One region of the Peribacillus sp. FSL P2-0133 genome, then DNA from elsewhere that is predicted to be linked to it. Evidence: riboswitches for the same ligand, from Rfam matches in the RefSeq annotation. Region 1 holds a riboswitch; each other region holds the start of a gene.
What was found. Region 1 has a riboswitch for cobalamin ahead of MKY17_RS11740 ((2Fe-2S) ferredoxin domain-containing protein). Riboswitches for the same ligand answer to the same signal wherever they lie in the genome.
Positions count from the first base shown of each region.

Region 2: it holds a riboswitch for cobalamin, as region 1 does, so the genes downstream of both, MKY17_RS05580 (ribonucleoside-diphosphate reductase subunit alpha) here and MKY17_RS11740 ((2Fe-2S) ferredoxin domain-containing protein) in region 1, are expected to answer to the same signal.
Region 3: it holds a riboswitch for cobalamin, as region 1 does, so the genes downstream of both, metE (5-methyltetrahydropteroyltriglutamate--homocysteine S-methyltransferase) here and MKY17_RS11740 ((2Fe-2S) ferredoxin domain-containing protein) in region 1, are expected to answer to the same signal.

Region 1 covers NZ_CP150254.1:2,450,766-2,455,004, reverse strand. The annotation lists gene MKY17_RS11750 (sirohydrochlorin chelatase) at 1-534, opposite strand, end outside; gene cobJ (precorrin-3B C(17)-methyltransferase) at 553-2,208, opposite strand; gene MKY17_RS11740 ((2Fe-2S) ferredoxin domain-containing protein) at 2,224-2,592, opposite strand; cobalamin riboswitch at 2,742-2,933, opposite strand; cobalamin riboswitch at 3,135-3,331, shown strand; gene MKY17_RS11735 (hypothetical protein) at 3,314-3,484, shown strand; gene MKY17_RS11730 (energy-coupling factor ABC transporter permease) at 3,505-4,239, shown strand, end outside.
Region 2 covers NZ_CP150254.1:1,164,805-1,169,043, reverse strand. The annotation lists gene MKY17_RS05595 (SulP family inorganic anion transporter) at 1-373, shown strand, start outside; gene MKY17_RS05590 (hypothetical protein) at 459-605, shown strand; gene MKY17_RS05585 (manganese-dependent inorganic pyrophosphatase) at 706-1,635, opposite strand; cobalamin riboswitch at 1,929-2,110, shown strand; gene MKY17_RS05580 (ribonucleoside-diphosphate reductase subunit alpha) at 2,248-4,239, shown strand, end outside.
Region 3 covers NZ_CP150254.1:803,098-807,336, reverse strand. The annotation lists gene MKY17_RS03830 (aminopeptidase) at 1-600, opposite strand, end outside; gene bcp (thioredoxin-dependent thiol peroxidase) at 612-1,082, opposite strand; gene MKY17_RS03820 (potassium channel family protein) at 1,145-1,564, opposite strand; cobalamin riboswitch at 1,811-2,003, shown strand; gene metE (5-methyltetrahydropteroyltriglutamate--homocysteine S-methyltransferase) at 2,148-4,239, shown strand, end outside.

The DNA of each region.
Region 1 (4,239 bases):
ATCAACGTGCGGGTCCGTTACACCCATGAAAGCTGTTTCGACCCATTTAACGTTTAATTTTTCCCATAATAATCGTGAAATTTTATATATATCACTATTTGCATCAGCATCACTGCCACCTCGGCCAATTAGCAATATTGCTGTCTCAGCATGTTCAGAGGTTGTATCGAATCCCGCTTCCTCAAGACGGTCTGTCAGGATTGTCAATACATCATGGTGGACCCCGATCGTTTGGCCATATGTGAATTTCACTTCTGGATACTTTGTTTTCCCATCTTCTATTTCAGCTGGGATATGTAATTTCGAATGACCTGCATGCAACAAAATGATCGGTATGACGATAACTTCAGTAGCCCCTCGTTTTACACAATTATCAATGCCTTTGGATATATTCGGTGCCGCAAATTCCAAGAAGCACGTTTCTACAAGGAAGCGCTCATCCAATGCCGGAATCATATTTTCAATAAAATGAAGGACTTCTTCGTTTCCCGAAGCCAAGCGGCTTCCGTGTCCTACGAACAAAACTGCTTTCATTTACTTTCCCCCTCTTGATTAGTCTTCACAAGGCGCAGGCTCTATGTTTATTTTTGGAGCGATGTCCTGATAAGAAAAATTCTGTATCTTTTTCGAACGTTTGAAGTATTTAAAAAGCCGCTCATTTGGATGGGCATTTTGCTTATACTCCGCGACAATGTCCGTAATCAGTTCAACAAGCTGTTCCGGTTCAATGCCTTCCGCAACCGGCTGACCTGGATGGGCTGTTCTTCCAACCGGTTTAGCTCCAAGAAATAAGTCGAACTTCCCTTTTCGGAAGACAATCCCGATATCATCCATCACAGCACTATAACAAGCCATCCCACACCCATTAAAACCGATGTTAAGTTCCTTGGGCATTTTCATTCCGCCAAGCACCCGATGTATTTCATCCGCATAAGGAATGGATTCCGTTTTTTCACCATCACAGAAATCACAGGCTTTTAATGTCAGTACATCTCCAATCGGCGATAATAGAAAGTTTGCTGATTGCAATTTCCCCGTAATGACTTCCGGATCCGTTGTCGGAATCTTTAATACGATTTTATGATTTGGCGTGTATTCCATCGTGCCCTTTTCCCCGACAACTTCCGCAAGTGTCATCATTTGTTTGGGAGTGAATTGTTTATTCGCCACACCTGGACTAACGGCAAGTTCGAATACCGACTCCATTTTTTGCTGAACAATTGGCTCAATGGATTGCTGAACGGTTTGACCCTTGACTCTTGACAGTGCTTCCATTGCCATTTCAAAGGAAGCTGGCTTCTTTTCTGGTGCTTTTGTAAGTAATCCAACTCCTCCAGCGGATTCGATGAAGACTTCTTGCACAGAATCGGCTTCTTGATCTAATGCCCACGGTTCCGCTTCTTTTTGCAGACGCTGATGCGGCTTCAATGGTTGCTTTTCCGAATTCAAAGTATATTTCCTCTGATAGCCTCTTGGTGTGATGATTTTGTCATCATATAAAAAGGTGGATGAATTACCAATAATGACGGTGGTCAACATTCCAATATCGTGATTCAACATATCTTTCAAATTGGTTATGACAATATCCTGCCTATCGCGATAAGCACTTTTCACCAACCCGACAGGTGTATCGGGCGAACGGTAGCGAAGGAGAATGTTCTGTGTTTCAACAATTTGCCTCGTCCGCCTGCCGCTGCGCGGATTATACAGGGCAATGACAAAGTCTGCCATTGCAGCTGCTTCAACCCTTTTAGCGATCAGTTCCCAAGGAGTTAAATGATCACTGAGACTGATCGTACACGAATCGTGCATGACTGGTGCCCCAAGTAAAGATGCACAGGAGTTGATTGCCGAAATGCCAGGAATGACTTCAATGCCCACTCCAGTTTCTTCTTTCCAGCCTTTTTCAATCAATACTTCATAAACCAAGCCAGCCATTCCGTAAACTCCGGCATCCCCGCTGGAAATTACCGCAACTTTCTTACCCAGCTCCGCTTGTTTCACTGCTTCCTGTGCACGTGATACCTCTTCAGTCATACCCGTACTAATAATCGTTTGATCTGTGAGCAGTCCCTGAATGAGTTCAACATAAGTTTTATAACCAATGATGTAGTCACTTTCTTGAAGGGCTTCGACAGCACGTTTGGTAATGTGTTCAAAATTCCCTGGCCCAAAGCCCACGACGAATAATTTACCGTTTGTACTCATTAAGACATCTCCTTTTTACGCTTTGTTCTTTGAAATACCCGTATGAGCAGGAAAATCTGGATTCGGTGTCATTTCCCCATCATTGAATTGGTAGATCATTTGTGGAACAAACTCCCCATCATCAATATGGCTGACAATCTGGCGACCGAAATCAGGCGTTTCCACTCGATACCAGTTTCCTTGAGGATAGGCAATCACAACGCAGGCATCCTTACATCTTCCGTTACACCGTGTCCTGGTTGTATGGATTTTCAAATCCAGTCCTTTGGAAGCAATTTCATCGCGAATCGCTTGGGTTACTTCTTCCCCGCCCTTCTTCATGCAGCTGCTTCCATTACAAATCAACAGATGTGTATTTGTACCCATTAAGTTCCAAGTAGTCATCTTCTTCCTCCTGCGTTCAGGGAAAAGGCAAAATAAAAAACCTTAACATAAGAGTCAAGGTTTAAAAAAACTATATGAATGAGGAGCCCCAGGCAAGAATGCCCAATCTCCCAAAATCGTCATAGTCCTTCTACCTTTCCCTCCGAAAAGTATCATGCAATTTTAAAAGCAGGTTTCCTGGCTTACGCTTCATTTTACTTTGTCCCTTCCCGGCAACAATGCCAGTGGCTATCGACAATTTCATCAGCGTTTACAGTAGCGGGGGCTGCATCGGATTTTCACCGATTTCCCTATTATCCCTTGCTTATTCACACAAGAGCACTTTTAAAATATAATATTTGGTTTTAATATACATTTCTAACTAACTTTATCTATCATATAACAACTTTATCAAAATTCAATAGTTTATTCCGACTGTTTAGAAAAGTTTAATAGTGTATATCCTTCCCACAAGCCTTTCCTTGCAACAAACTTAGTCAAAAAAAAAATATAGTGTAGCTGGAATTATTTCTTTATGGTACACTATACGAGAATTTTCTAAATAATTACATAAGTTTTATGGTGTTGAATTTTTCGGAATTCAGCTTAAAAGGGAAGCCGGTGAAAATCCGGAGCGGTCCCGCCACTGTAAAGGGAAGTCCTATTACTTTAACTTTAATCCACTGTCAAATTAGATGGGAAGGATGTAATGGGATGATGAACCAAAGCCAGGAGACCTGCCATGAAGCGTGAAACTGTTTCAACCTACGAGGATGGGTGTGCGGATCAGGCAGAAAGGCCCATGGTTGGTTTATGCTGCAAAATTCCTGTTCATTACGCACTTCTTTCCTTTGAGAGAAGTGCTTTTTATGTTGGGCGCGCCTTTCTTCTCAAGATTGATCAGAAAAATTAAAAGTGTTGAAAGGAGAAAGAATGAAAAGAACCAATTGGAAAATTATTTATTTTGTCATTTTACTGCTTTTTGTCCCAAAAAGGGCAATGGCCATGCATATCATGGAGGGCTTTTTACCCATTGAATGGGCTATATTCTGGTGGGCCGTTACCCTTCCATTTTTAATCTTGGGTTACCGGTCCATTAGATCCAAAGTAAGGGAAAACCCAGAAACAAAAATGATGCTTGGCCTATCGGGTGCATTTGTATTCATTTTATCGGCCCTAAAGATTCCTTCCGTTACGGGAAGTTCTTCACACCCTACCGGAGTTGGTTTGGGATCCATTTTATTCGGACCATTGGCCATGAGTGTCGTTGGCTCCATCGTTCTATTATTTCAAGCTGTTTTACTGGCTCACGGAGGATTGACGACATTAGGGGCCAATGCATTTTCCATGGCCGTTTGCGGACCGTTCATTGCTTACTTCGTCTTCAAGGGCGCAACTAAATTGGGGTGGTCTTTTTCACTTGCCGTTTTCTTGGCAGCTGCTTTTGGAGATTTGGGAACCTATGTGGTGACTTCCGTTCAACTTGCTCTTGCTTTTCCATCCGAGGTAGGAGGATTCATGGCCTCTTTCAGTAAATTTGCAGGGATTTTTGCCCTGACCCAAATTCCCTTGGCAATCAGTGAGGGGTTATTGACAGTCGTCGTGATGAATTTCTTAAAAAAATACAATCTAGGCGAATTGAAATTGCTGCGAGTTTTATCTAAGGAG
Region 2 (4,239 bases), 1.3 Mb from region 1:
ACATGATTTATCAAAAGGGGTATTCGCCGGAGTGCTCTTGAGCATGATTTTCTTTTCGGCTAAAATTTCTAAAGTGGCTGTAGAGAAAACGGAAGATGTCCAGGCTAAGAAAATCATTTATCATATCAGCGGGCAAATATTTTTCGCTTCTGTCCAGGACTTTGTTTCGAAGTTCGACTTCAAGGAAAAAGCCGATTCAATCGTCATCGACTTTTCCCATTCTAAAATCTGGGATGCTTCAGCAGTCGGTGCTGTTGATACGGTTGTTCTTAAATATCAGCTTCTGGGTATACCTGTCCAAGTGCAAGGACTCGATGAAGAAAGTTCGTTATTGCTTGAAAAACTCGCCACCTCAGAAAGTAAAATATCTTGAAGTTGTAAAATTTTGCTGAATAGAAACTTTTCAAACCGACAAAATAGATAACATGAATGATTTCCTTTTGAAAGGAGCGAAAAGCATGACACCCGAGCAGGATTATACGGCAGCAAATCTGTCACCGGATTTATTGAATGAACTGAAAAGCTTTGAAAGCAGACTTGGCGAGGAAGCCAACAAAGAACTGATTGTCATTGCCTATGAAAAAGAAAAGGAAGCTTTGAATTAAGAAAAAAGACTCAAAACACCCTTAATGGTGGTTGAGTCTTTTTTTTTGCATGTACAGAAAAAGGATGCCCATGTTTTTAATGAGCATCCCTTCTACTGTATTATTTGCTGAATACGTCCGTTAAGACTGGCACGATTTGTTTTTTACGCGATACAACGCCTTCTAAGACGGCGATGTTATTGTTTAATGAAACGTCGTATGCTTTTTCCACTGCATAAGCTGCTTTACCAAGAGCCAAGGCAACAGAATCATTAGTCAAGATATCCGTTACGACAAATAGGAATAAGTCCAATTCCTTCTCAGCGATGACCGCTTCAATCGCCGCTTCCAATTCTGCTTGCTTAGCAAGGACTTCGTTCGGATCTACAGCATTGACCTGTGCTATCTCCACTTTAGCCATTCCCATGGAGAATTCCTTTGCATCAAGAGTGATAAGCTGGGCAATCGTTTTGTCGCTCAAGTCAGCTCCAGCTTTCAACATTTCTAAGCCGTATGTTTCAGCGTCGACTCCCGCAATGGCAGCCAGTTCCATTGCTGCTGCAACGTCTTGCTCCGTGCATGTAGGAGATTTGAACAATAACGAATCGGAAATGATGGCAGACAACATAAGACCTGCGATTGCTTTAGGGACTTCAATGCCGTTTTCTTTATAAATTTTATTTAAAATGGTTGCCGTACATCCAACTGGTTCCGCACGGTAATATAGTGGATCGCTTGTTTCAAAGTTAGCGATACGGTGATGGTCGATAACTTCCAACACACGGACTTGGTCAATATCTTCAGCACTTTGCTGGCGTTCGTTATGATCGACCAGGATTACGCCTTCAGCTTCCCCTGCAACTTTTTCCACAAGGCGGGGAGCTTCGAATTTGAATTGGTCCAATGCATATTGAGTTTCACCATTTACTTCACCCAGACGAACTGGTTCAGCGTTGATACCTAACTGCTTTTTCAGGTCTGCATAAGCGATTGCTGAACAGATTGTGTCTGTATCCGGGTTTTTATGTCCAAAAACTAATACTTTTTCCAAGATTTTATCCCCTTTTTCTTAAATATTTTTCCGCGAATCCCCTCATTGCAATAAGGGAGAGCCACCTTTACTAGACAATTTATTTTAACACAAAATCGCGTAAAATCAGCGCTTGAATTACCCATTCCCCAATAAAATCTTTCATTCCTTCACACTCTGCCATCACTTTGTCAATAGATAAGGATTGGTTTTTTTCAAATATATTAGTTGAATTATCATCGTATATGGCTTACGATAATATAAGCAGAAATACTAGATATTGATTATACAAACATTAACAATAACTATATATAGAATTTTTTATAATCCAAGGTGCCAGTGATGGCTGAAAAGGGAATCCGGTGTAAACCCGGAACTGTCCCCGCAACTGTAAATGTGACGAAATGAGATACCCACTGTATAGCTCTCTATACGGGAAGGACTCAAAGTAGGGTGATCATGAGTCAGGAGACCTGCCTTGAATTTTTCACGTTTCTTATTCTTCGGGGATTGAGATGATGAAACGATAGTTTAACGGCTATTTTTTCATGGCTCTTTTATTCTATCGTTTGATCCGCTCAATTCATTGGGCGGTTTTTTTATTTTAGCGGAAGTTAACAAGGAGGATCATTAATGACTCAAACATATAACTCTACCATAAGTGAAAATGACACAGAAACGAAATCCATCCAGCTCGAGATGTTGTCAAAGGAATTCGAAGGCCATCTCGATATGGAGAAGTTCAAAAAGCGTTTTACAAAATGGCTAGATCGCAAAAGTGACTCAACCGAAGAACAGGCATCAAGAAAACTGATTCAGCTCGCTCTTGAAAGTGTGGATATCGATGCTCCGGATTGGACGTTCGTTGCTGCAGCAGAACTGTTGAATACAATGTATAGGGATGCACAAGCCAATCGAGGTTATGAAGGCATGAGTTATGGCCCATTCTATGAGCTGATCACGGAACTCTCCCAGCTTTCAGAAGGTCAGCGTTATCCCATTTATAAACCAGAACTGCTATCTTCATATACGAAAGCGGAAATTGAGGAATTGGGTTCGGTGATCGACCCGGAAAAAGATAAATTATTCTCTTACATAGGCATCTACTTATTGAACGACCGCTATCTAGCCCGCCCACAAAAGGATAAGGTCTACGAACTGCCACAAGAACGTTTCATGATCATCGCGATGGAAATCATGCGATTGGAAAAAACGGAGCACCGCCTGCAACTTATAAAAGAAGCATACTGGGCCATGTCCAATCTTTATATGACCGTTGCGACTCCTACACTCTCCAATGCAGGTAAAACACATGGACAGTTAAGCTCTTGCTTTATCGACGCAATTGAAGATTCCATTGACGGAATCTACCTATCAAACTACGATGCGGCAAAAGTATCTAAATTTGGCGGCGGTGTCGGTCTTTACGTCGGTAAGGTTCGCTCGCTTGGTTCTGATATCCGGGGCTTCTCTGGAAACAGTTCCGGCACGACTCCCTGGATTCGACTATTCAACCAGACAGCGGTAAGTGTCGATCAATTGGGTCAACGTAAAGGTGCCATCGCGATTTACTTGGATGTCTGGCATAAAGATATCATGAGCTTCCTCGATTTGAAGACACAAAACGGGGATGACAGATTAAAAGCCCATGATATTTTTACAGGTGTATGTATACCCGATTTATTCATGGAAGCTGTACGCGACAGAAAAGAATGGTATCTTTTCGATCCGCATACCGTTAAGCAAACCCTTGGATTTTCACTTGAAGATCTTTATGACGAGAAGAAAGGCGAAGGAAGCTTCAGGAATCATTATGCACTTGCTGTCGAGGCCGCAGAAAATGGCAGGCTTCCAAACTATAGCTTTGAAAAAATCAATGCGATGGACATCATGAAAAGCATCATGATTTCTCAATTAGAAGAAGGCGTACCGTATATGTTCTACCGTGATGAAGTGAATCGGAAGAATCCCAATAAACATAAAGGTATGATTTATTGTTCTAACCTTTGCACGGAGATTGCCCAAAACCTAAGCCCTTCGACGATCACGGATGAATATGAAACGGAAGATGGAGATGTTGTTGTGGTTCGTAAAAGCGGCGATTTCGTTGTCTGCAACCTTTCATCCATTAACTTGCCCCGGGCAGTGGGCAGCGATGTTTTGGAAAGATTGATTCCCATTCAGATCCGCATGCTGGATAATGTCATTGATGTGAATAATCTTCCTGTCAAACAGGCATCCATCTCGAACAAACGTTACCGGGCAATTGGTTTAGGAACGTTTGGATGGCATCATTTACTTGCCACGCAGAATATTTATTGGGAATCCGATGAGGCTGTTCACTATGCAGATGCTTTATACGAAAGGATCGCATACTTAACAATCAAGGCATCCAACGAATTGGCCAAGGAAAAAGGATCATACCCATATTTTGAAGGATCTGATTGGCATACAGGGGACTATTTCGAACTGCGTGACTATACAGATCAAAAATGGATGGATTTAAAAGCAGACGTGCAGGAACACGGGACCCGTAATGGCTATTTAATGGCCATTGCCCCGAATTCTTCGACAGCTAAAATCGGTAATTCCACGGATGGAATCGATCCTTTGTATGAAATTGAA
Region 3 (4,239 bases), 1.6 Mb from region 1:
CATACCTTTAATGGAAAAGGTCAAATCTGTCCCTGGTGAAACGATCCTGACTTTGTCAGTCCGTTCCATCAATTGTTTTAACGGTTTCAAGGCCGCCTCCATTTTCCCGTAATCCATGGTGCATACGTTCAACAGAAAGTCTTGGTACCTGTTGAAGGTCATGCCGGCTTTTTGCGCTGATGCGTTGGTGGGATAATTAAGTAAGACCCAACGTCGGTTGTTTACATAGAAAAGAGTGGGGGAATTCATAGCCTCCCCTTGAAGACGGTGCCTCTCGATGGGAACATCAGTCATTTCCACATCGTTTTCTTCCCCTGTGATGATGATGACTGCATCGATATCCGTATATTTCTTCAGAGCCCATTGCGAAGATGTGTCAAGTTGTTCCTTCACATTCCCTTGTAACAGGTGGCGGCTTATCTCATCGTCTTCGAGTTCTACATATGGATAAGCACCCACTCTGTATATTTCATCAATCAGCTCTTTCAATAACGGTTTCGTGTTGATATGCCCTCGTATGAGGATTCTCTCTTTTGGCTGTGTTTGTATCGAATGATGAATCAGCCTGGCTGCAAGCTTCGTTATTCGCTCATCCTTCATCTGCCTGTCCCTTATTTTTCGAGGTCGCGAAGAGTTTCAAGCGCTTCTTCGACGTGGCCTTTGACTTTTACTTTACGCCATTCTTTGACTACCTTACCAGCCTTATCTATCAGGAAAGTTGAACGTTCAATGCCCATATACTCCTTGCCGAAGTTCTTTTTCAATTGCCACACACCAAATGATTCGGCCGCTTCATGATTCTCGTCAGCCAGCAGCAGAAAAGGCAATCCATGTTTTTCGATGAATTTTTCATGACGTGCCGCTGGATCTGGGCTAATACCAATGATGACCGCGTTCAATTCCTCGAATTGCTCATTATGGTCCCGGAAATCACAGGCCTCCGTCGTGCAACCTGGCGTCATGTCTTTTGGATAAAAATATAAAACAATATTTTTCCCCTTAAAATCCGATAGGGAAACTATTTCACCATTGTTTGCAGGGAGTTTGAAATCAGGTGCTTTTTCTCCAATTTTAACAGTCATATTGAACCCTCCATTTCTTTCATTATGGTAAGAGTACCCAATAATCGAAAGAAACACAACTTTCATTTACCCTTCCTATCTTTCTGCTCCAAATCGATAACTGTCCGAATTACGAACGCTGCTGGCAGTGTATACCCGATGAAAGCCTGAATGGTAGCTATCATCCTGCCCATGCCAATCGGGGCTATATCTCCATACCCTACAGAAAACATCGTCATCGCACTGAAGTAAAAGGAAGTCTTCAACTGTTCATAGAAAGTGCCATCCAACCGATTGCCCATATCAAGAATCACCGAATGATTCTGAAGCTCGTATAATAAATAAATCAGTGCAAATCCAACCAATATCGTCGCATATAAATTGCCAAGCCACAGCATATCCTCCAGAGAAAACTTCTTTCCTCCCGACTCAACAAGAAATAACGTACGAATGCTCATCACCATGCAAAAAATGATTCCTGCAATCAAGATGTAGAAAGTCATCCCCCACGCCCCATTTCAAAACGCCACTCTCTCTATACATACTCCCTGTCCAAACAATATATTCTTTTTTAGGTACAGACCTCATACTTATCAACAACACACTCAATAAACTGATTCTTTTCCCGAATCTTTTTTTCCATGTTGACCCTTTTGGTCGGATATGTTAAGATTGTCTAAATTTTTATAATAGTTTTTATTTTAAAAATCTTCGGCCTGCAAACAGTTTATAAAGGCAGGTTTTGTAAAATTTCATATGTGGAAATAGGTTCCTAATTTTAAATTAGGATTAAAAGGGAAGTCCGGTGTAATTCCGGCACGGTCCCGCCACTGTAATGGGAGTGTTAGCGCCATCCAATATGCCACTGATCAAAGGATCGGGAAGGCCGCCGCTAATGATAATCCCTAAGTCAGGAGACCTGCCTATTTCGACAACACTGTTTTAACCTACGGGAGATAGGGAGGTGTTAGGGACCTTATAATTGTAAGGGGCATTCTGCATGCCTCTTATTTTAAGCATTTCTAACTTTCTCTTTTGACGGTTGGGGATGCTTTTTTTATTGTTCAATAAAATGAATGTAGGAGGATGGGAATTTTGAAAAGCAGTAGTTTGGGTTACCCACGAATCGGGGAAGATCGTGAATGGAAACGTACATTGGAAGCTTACTGGTCAGGTAAAATCGATGAAGCGGAATTTACGGCACAACTAAAGGCAATCCGTTTAGGCAACATACAAAAACAAAAGCAACGGGGCATTGATATCATTCCTGTCAATGACTTCACTTTCTATGATCAAATGCTCGATATGTCCGTCATGTTCGGTCTTGTTCCTGAACGTTATTCAGCCTATGAAGGCGGTAGGGTTCCCCTTTCCGTATATTATTCAATGGCTCGCGGAAACAATGATCAAGTCGCTTCCGAAATGACGAAATGGTTCAATACGAACTATCACTATATTGTCCCTGAATTAAAACTGCCACAGCTGACTTTAACAGAAAATAAACCACTTGCAGCATATCGGGAAGCCAAGGAAAAGCTAGGGATTGAAACGAAGCCCGTGTTGATTGGACCTTATACCTTCATCTCCCTTTCCAAAGGCTTCAATAAACAAGAGATCCCTAGTATCATCCTGAGCTTGCTTCCCCTATACACGCAAATCCTGCGGGAGTTGGAGCAAGAAGGCGTGAAGTGGGTACAAATGGACGAACCTTCTCTTGTTTCATCCATTTCCAAGGATGATATGCAAACTGTTACTTACCTATATGAAAAGCTGAATGAAGCAGCACCAAACCTGAACATCATGCTACAAACATACTTTGATGCCGTGGAACACTACCAAGAAGTCATCGAATTAAAAGTCCAAGGAATCGGTCTTGATTTTGTACATGATAAAGGGAGGAATCTAAGTAATCTTGAAGCATTCGGCTTCCCAAAGGACAAAGTGCTTGCTGCAGGTGTGATTGACGGAAAAAACATTTGGCTATCTGATTTATCGAAAAAAATTCAATTAATTGAGACTCTTAAGAAAAAGGTAGCCGAAGACCAAATCTGGCTTCAGCCCTCTTGTTCCCTGCTTCATGTCCCAGTGACCGTTCGGAATGAAACCGCACTTTCAAAAGAAGTGAAACAGGCCCTTGCTTTCGCTGATGAGAAACTTGAGGAAATCACACTCTTGGTCAAAGGGAATAATCAAGGCTTTGAAGCAATCGCCGAAAAAGTCGATGCCAATAAATTTACGGTTCAAACGTTAGCAAGTTCAAATGCACGGAATCATGGGACTGTACAATCGAAAGTCGAAAAGGTTAAAACCAGGACCGCCGGCCGTCACATTCCATTTAAAGAGCGTTACCAAAAACAACAGGAATTTTTCAAATTGCCTTTCCTTCCTTCGACTACCATCGGTAGCTTTCCGCAGACATTTGAAGTTAAACAAGCACGCGGGAAATTCAAAAGAGGAGAATGGACCGCTCAGAAATATGAAACATTCGTAAACGAAGAAATCGGCAGGTGGATCGAAATCCAAGAAGAAATCGGTTTGGATGTTCTCGTTCACGGGGAATTCGAACGGACGGATATGGTTGAATACTTCGGCCATAAGTTAGGCGGTTTCATCTTTCTGGAAAAGGGTTGGGTACAATCCTATGGATCCCGCTGCGTGAAACCACCAGTCATCTACGGCGACATCCATTTCATCGAACCGATGACAGTAAGGGAAAGTGTGTACGCACAATCACTGACGAAGAAGACGGTAAAGGGAATGCTTACAGGTCCTGTTACGATTTTAAATTGGTCATTTGTCCGTGATGATATTTCCAGGGAGAATGTTTGCTATCAGCTGGCACTCGCTTTAGAAAAGGAAGTCATTGCATTGGAATCTGCTGGAATTAAAATGATTCAGGTTGATGAGCCTGCACTTAGAGAAGGTCTGCCATTGAAAAAAAACGATCGCGACGAGTATTTGAACTGGGCTGTGAATTCATTCTTGATATCCACATCAAGCGTGGAGGATACAACCCAAATTCATACGCATATGTGCTATTGCGACTTCAACAGTTTCATGGATGTCATCTCCTCCCTCGATGCTGATGTAATTTCCATCGAAACATCTCGTAGTCATGGGGAGCTTGCTTCCGCATTCGAGGAAAAAACATATGAAAAAGGTATTGGCCTTGGTGTGT